DNA from 3 places in the Levilactobacillus sp. HBUAS70063 genome. Region 3 is predicted to be linked to each of the others. Evidence: predicted binding sites of a transcription regulator. Region 3 holds the regulator's gene; each other region holds the start of a gene.

Region 1 (2,271 bases), on a different contig from region 3:
CGTCGTCATCGTAATCGATCACGTCATCGTCATCGGTCGTGTCGGCTAAGAAGGCGTTAACCTTCTTCCGCTTCTTACGCTTAGGTTGATCTTCGTCTTCCTCGGCGTGAACCGTTGCTTCATCGATGGATTCAAACGGATACCAAGTTCGCAGTCCCCAAAGGTTATCACCCAGAGAAATGAAACTACCATCGACATTTAAATCCGTATAGAATTGGGACAGCCGGTCACGAACTTCGGCATCGCTGTCGCCTAAATAAGCTTGGACGGCGTTTGCTAAGTCAGCAAATGCCATCACATCGCCGTGTTGCGACAAAATAGCGTGCGCAACTTCGATCATTGATAATTCCTTTTTATTCTGGCCCTCAAAGACTTTTAATTCCAAACTGGTGCACGTCCTTTCCACAGTCTACGAAACATGATACTCGCTTATGCCGTAAATTGCAATCTAATCTTGTAGTTCCCGACTAATTCTTCACCGGCATAGAGTAAGTAATCAATCTTAACGTTCCCGCTAAACGGTCTTTCCTTGAAGCTCGTCTCTAAGTAAGGGGTCACCGTTTCAATCGGCATAATCCCGTAAGGCGTGTTATACCGGGCCGTGACCCGCTTGCCACTGATGAAGTGTAGGCGCAGCTCCGCCTCGGCGTTACGGGTCAGGTGAACCTCCCCTTCCGGCGTAAACTTCATGGTTACCGGGGTCTTTTCTCCCGTATCGTTGTTGGGTTCCAGATACCGTAAGTAGAGGTTCGCCCCCATCTGGACGAGCTGGCCGTCAACATCCAATTGATAGTCAGAAACATCGTCATTTTGTTTGATATGGGTTTCTAGGTGAATCATCACGGGCACTCCCGCTGATAGTTGATCCATCTGCACACTTCCTTTCCGTGAATTATCTGGATTAATTATAGTTCATTTATTGCCGAAAGCCTACTTATTATGCTCTTGGGGGCGCGGAAAAATTGACTGAAGGGACCAGACTACGCGCTTTGCCAGCGTAATGCTAATTACACTTACTTCTAACTTTCACTGAAATACGCTTCGGGGAAATTTCCAATACTGGTTTCATTCAAGAAGCTCTCCACAAGCATTCTGCCAATCCAGCCAGAAAAAGATTGTGAATTTAAAACTAAAGTTGCAGACAGTTCCAGCCAAATTCATTTACTGTATCCGCTTTCCATATTGACTTTAACCCTGACCCAGTCTAAAACCCTGAGCCGTCAGATTGTGAAACTTTATAAATTAAATCACAAAGTGTGGACATTTGAGAGATTCGGGATATAATAGTACCCAATGGTAGCTACTATTTAAAAAGAGGGATAATTATGGAATCTGTTACTGAACTACTCAGCAAGTTTGGGCTAACTTCTAGTGAAGCCAAGGTCTACGTTTCCCTTCTGCAGATGGACGCATCTACAGGATATAAAATTAGTGGGAAGTCTGGAATTGCTCGCTCAAAAGTTTACAATGTTTTATCATCCTTGGTCAGTAAAGGACTTGTCTTACAATCCAAGGATGAAAAGTCACTCTACACGGCACTGCCTGTCGATGAGCTTGTCTCTAAACTACAGCACGATAGTAAACAAGATATCGAGGGCATTCATAAATCTCTCAAGAATCTAAGCCCTGAGACTAACTCCAGCCTAATCTGGTCAGTTAATGCCTATGATCAAGTATTTGAGAAAGTTCTTTTTCAAATTCGCAACGCACAAGAAAGTCTTTATGTTCAGATATACTCAGAGGATCTGTCCGAAGAGCTCATTCAAGCCTTATCCGACGCTGAGAGCCGTCTTCATAAATTTGTAGTTATTTTATTCAGCAATCATCATCGCTATAACCTTCCATTTCGTCGCTTCTATAAACATTTCTTCGAAGCCGATAAGGTCTTAGACTATGGTGGTCGTTGGATCAATGTCGTCAGTGATACTAACGCCGTAACATATGGAAAACTACCGAATGACTCTGGCAACACGGATGTGATTTGGACTCAGAATAGTTCCATGATCTTTCTGGCACAGGAGTATGTTCTCCATGATGCCTACAACCTCCGAACTCTAACTATTCTCCATGACGCCGCTGAAGAAAAATTTGGGGCCAACTTGGAAGGGGTTCGCGATATCTATTTTGATAAGTAAAGAAGGGAAAACATCATGCAAAAAATCTTAATTATTGCCATCATTGCTATTAACTTTTTATTTATCTTTGTTCTCGTCCGTGATCTCCTTAAACATCGCCATGAAATCATGGAAGAACCTGCCAGTCCGATTTGGA
Region 2 (2,271 bases), on a different contig from region 3:
CGGTTACTAATAATTTCACCGTCATAGGTCGCCAGGAGTTCCCCAACCACTTCGTCATCAACATCGAAGACCAGTTTGCCATCCTGATTAAGGTCATTTAAGACGGCCTGCACGTTTTTGGCGTACATATCCGAAGCGGAAGCTGGTAATTGACTGGCCATGTCGCCAGCACCCACGATTTTGGCACCATTTGGCGTCGTCACCGTTTCACCCGGCTTGGAACCCGCCACGTTACCGCCTAAGTCACTGGCGGCCAAATCCATAAATAACGTCCCGGTCTTAGCTTCGTCCACGGACTTCTGGGTAACCAGCAGTGGTGGCCGCCGCCCAGGCACTTGCGCGGTCGTAATGATCACGTTGTTTTGAGCGATGAATCCTTCCAATTCTGCTTGTTGTTGTGCGGTTTCTTCCTTGGTCAGTTGCCGCGCATAACCACCTTCACCGGTCGCGGAAACGGAGGTCGTCAGGAAGGTTGCCCCTAACGATTCCACTTCACCACGAGAAGCTGGCCGAATATCGTAGCCGGAAACCATGGCCCCTAACCGTTTAGCGGTCCCGATGGCCTGCAGTCCGGCAACCCCGGTCCCCAGTACCAAGACCTTAGCTGGCTTAGCCGTCCCGGCAGCGGTAATCATCATTGGGAAGTACCGTGAGAAATGATCCGCGGCCATCAACCCAACCTTATAACCGGCAACACTGGCCTGCGAACTCAAAACATCCATCGTTTGGGCCCGCGACACGGTCCGTGGTAAGAGCTCAAACGCTAACGCATTAATCTTCTTTGCGGCCAACTTCTTCACAAATTCCGTGTCCGTCAGCGGTGCAAGTAATCCGATGAGTGTCTGCCCCGCCTTCATCTGATCAATGGCTGCATCATCTGGTTGAGCAATCGTGGCGATTACAGTTGCCTGCGTAATCGCTTCTGAGCGGTCAACGACTTTGGCACCAGCCTTAGTGTAAGCGTCATCACGATAGAAGGACCGTTCCCCAGCACCTTGTTCGATCAGCACTTGGTAGTCGTTCTTGACGAGCTTACGTACGACGTCCGGTGACAATGCTACCCGGTTTTCACCAGTAGCTTCTTTTAAAACCGAAATGGTAATTGCCATTCAACACATCCCCTTTTTGATAAGCTGTTCACAAGTTAACTATAAAGCATTTCGGGTCACAAAACAATGCCTTCCGCGTCATTTGTGCACAAGCAACAATTCTTTGTGCCACACGGCAGTAAGCACTCCCAATGCTTCCGTAAATCACAAAATATTTTTCCGATTGTACACACAATTTCCAACGCGATCGCCGAAGTTAATTTGAAAACAAGTTTTAACATTCACAAGTAAAAATGATGACTTATTTTCATTTGTAACTTATTGGTCTGAACCAGTCGTCACTTTCTGCTAATCATTCGGCCCTCTCGTCTCACCTTACTCGGTCATCGCCTCACCAGAATCGCGAACGACTGGTCACCCGTTCAGTTGGTTAACTGTCCCATCCAACTCGACCACGTGAGCCCCTATTTAACGGCTTTACAGTTGTATCGGTTGACATTTTCAGCAGATCCCCCTTGCTAAGACATCCCCCACCGGGAAATTGCCTCGGCCACACCGCACTCGAAGTCCGCCGTGGTGACGTGCCTAACGATGGCCTGAACGGCCGGTGTGGCATTGCGCACCGCCACCGGACACCCCACGCGTGTCAGCATGGGAACATCGTTGGCATTATCGCCAATAGCCATGATTTCGGCGGCCGTAATTCCTAAGTGCCGCCCCAGAGCCAGGGTGGCCGTACCCTTGTCCACGCCCACCGGATTCACTTCCATGTAGCGACCGGACGAAAACGTACAGTTCACCGGCTCCTGAACGTTTTGGACCACCGCCACCTTGGCCGCTTGGCGCACGGCCTCACTCGGATTCATGGCAATCACCTTCATGATGGGGGCCGTCTTAAACTGGTCAAATGCGCCCAGCATCGGTGTTGCCCGCACCCCTCGCGTTCGCAGATAGGCCAGGTCATCGGCCCGTGGATGGTAGATGGTTAGGCCAGTCAACGTATACACGTGAATGGCGACATCGAATCGTTGGAGAATCGCGAAAACACGGGCCGCGACCTGATACGGCATCGGGGACTGCCGCCAGACACGATTGTTTGAATTTTCCACGACCGCCCCGCCGTTGTAAGCAATCACGTATTGGTCCGACCGTTGCCACAACCCTAAGCGCTTGAGCAAGGGCTGGATGCTGAGAAAGCTCCGCCCCGTATTGGGCACGAACT
Region 3 (2,271 bases):
CCAGGATGGCGCCGGGATAGCCTTGCAAATAGCCTTCCAACCAGGTCAACGTTTCCACGTCCAGGTGATTGGTCGGTTCGTCCAGAATCAGGAGATCGGGACGTTCCAGCAGGAGCTTGGCCAGAGCGAGTTGCGTGCGTTGGCCCCCAGATAACTCGTTAATCGGCTTATCATAGTAGCTTTCGTCGAACTCGAAGCCGTGGAGCACGCCCCGAATCTCGGCCTGATAGCCGTAACCATTCTGATCGCTGAAGTCTTGCTGTAATTGGTCATAGCTTGCACTGATTTGATCAAACTTTTCCTGATCGGCGATGATTGCGGGGTCACTCATCTGTTGTTCGAGCTCGTGCATCCGTTTTTCCATGGCGATGAGCTTGGCAAAGACGCTGAGCATTTCGTTCCAAACGGTCTTGGTCGAGGCCAGACCGGCATTCTGAGCTTGATACCCCATGGTCAGCCCACGCTTAGTGGTAATCTGACCGACATCGGGCGCCGTTTCACCGGCAATCATTTTTAATAGGGTAGATTTACCCGCGCCGTTGCGGCCGACGAGGGCCACGCGACCGTGTTCGGGCACGTCCATGCTGACGTTTTCGAAGAGGACACTGGCGCCGAAACGCCGCGTAACCTGCTGAACTTGTAAAAGAATCACGGTAAACCAACCTCCTTTGTTGTGATGGCTTAAAAGTGAAGGGACGTTACTTTTAGGTTATTTCAATTGCCGACTGTCGTGAAAAAGGACATCCCACAATTTGTTTAGTTTATTGATTAAATTTATCGGACCCATCGCGGCAATTCTGGCCGCATTAACGGGAGCAACCGCCGGTGAGTAATTCCAGCGAGGGCCGGCGTTGCCGACTCTGCCGGCTCGCGTGATTGTCCAATCACTATTTTAGCATATTCTATCGGAAGACCGAAATAACCAAATAAATTGTGAAAAAAACTTGCAAATTCTTTCACAAGATGAACGGTTATGCTATAATCTATAAGAAAGTTGATTTCACAATCCAGACAATTATTTAAATATGAGGCTATCGCTTGTGAACGGTAGCCGGTTTCTTTTAGGAGGTCTCGTTTTTGACAGAACAAAAAATTCCGCGGGCGACAGCCAAACGCTTGCCGATCTATTATCGCTATCTCAATATTTTGCTAGACGCCGATAAGACCCGGGTGTCTTCGACCGAATTGTCCGAAGCCGTTAAGGTTGATTCCGCAACAATTCGGCGGGACTTCTCATACTTTGGCGCCCTGGGTAAACGGGGTTATGGGTATGACGTTGAGAGCTTAATCAAGTTCTTTAAGAAGATTTTGAACCAGGACCGCCTGACCAGCGTCGCCCTGATCGGGGTCGGGAATTTAGGACATGCGCTCCTGAACTTTAATTTCCACCAAGACAGTAACGTCCGTATCAGTGCGGCCTTTGACGTGAAGCAAGAGATTGCCAACACGATTCAAAGTGGGGTGCCCATCTATCCGATGACGGATCTACGGACACAATTGGAAGAACAGCAGATTGAAGTGGCCATCTTGACCGTTCCCTCACAAGTGGCCCAAGAGGTTACCGATGAGGCCGTGTCTGGCGGGGTCAAAGGGATCTTAAACTTCACGCCGCTGCGAATCACGGTGCCCAAGGGCGTTCGCGTTCAGAATGTGGACTTGACCAACGAACTCCAGACGTTGATTTACTTCCTGGAACACTACAATAATTTAAGTTAACGTTTGAATCGTAATCCTCCGGGGTTGCGATTTTTTTTGGCCCCAAGTTGGGGGCGGGGTGGTTGCCTGATTATTCACCTCAATGAGCTGGAAAGCCTGGAACTCTAGGCGATGTGCCGGTGGCGGGGGTGGGACCGTGAATTTGTTTGTCAAATTCCTTGATTTTTATAGGGAAAAACCATATATTAGATATTGTTGATTAGCACTTATGTTAGTCAAGTGCTAATAGTGCTAAAAGTAAGTTTATTGGAGGGATTCAAGTGTTAAAACCATTAGGAGACCGCGTCATTTTGGATCAACCAGAAGAAGAAGAAACCACGGTTGGCGGCATTGTGCTCGCAAGTAACGCTCAAGAAAAGCCACAAACGGCAAACGTTGTTGCTGTCGGTGATGGCCGTGTGTTAGACAATGGCGAAAAGGTAGCCCCAACTGTTAAGGTTGGCGACAAGGTATTGTTTGATAAGTATGCCGGGACTGAAGTTAAGTACCAAGACACCACTTACCTTGTTTTACACGAAAAGGACTTAGTCGCTATCGTTGACTAAGCTTTTCCCA

The links. The regulator Rex, encoded in region 3, represses fermentation and respiration genes when NADH is low (regulators of the CRP and FNR family bind a similar motif). The targets are predictions, from matches to a motif close to TTGTGAANTANTTCACAA.
Region 1: the regulator Rex is predicted to act here: its motif matches at 1,236-1,253, upstream of V8I28_RS11020 (TrmB family transcriptional regulator).
Region 2: the regulator Rex is predicted to act here: its motif matches at 1,126-1,143, upstream of V8I28_RS03635 (NAD(P) transhydrogenase subunit alpha).

Annotation. Positions count from the first base shown of each region.
Region 1 is NZ_JBANSM010000007.1:64,536-66,806, forward strand. It holds gene rpoE (DNA-directed RNA polymerase subunit delta) at 1-385, opposite strand, end outside; gene V8I28_RS11015 (DUF1934 domain-containing protein) at 430-870, opposite strand; gene V8I28_RS11020 (TrmB family transcriptional regulator) at 1,326-2,135, shown strand; gene V8I28_RS11025 (sulfite exporter TauE/SafE family protein) at 2,151-2,271, shown strand, end outside.
Region 2 is NZ_JBANSM010000002.1:156,061-158,331, reverse strand. It holds gene V8I28_RS03635 (NAD(P) transhydrogenase subunit alpha) at 1-1,109, opposite strand, end outside; gene V8I28_RS03630 (Cof-type HAD-IIB family hydrolase) at 1,568-2,271, opposite strand, start outside.
Region 3 is NZ_JBANSM010000004.1:112,838-115,108, forward strand. It holds gene V8I28_RS07375 (ABC-F family ATP-binding cassette domain-containing protein) at 1-652, opposite strand, end outside; gene V8I28_RS07380 (redox-sensing transcriptional repressor Rex) at 1,078-1,716, shown strand; gene groES (co-chaperone GroES) at 1,977-2,261, shown strand.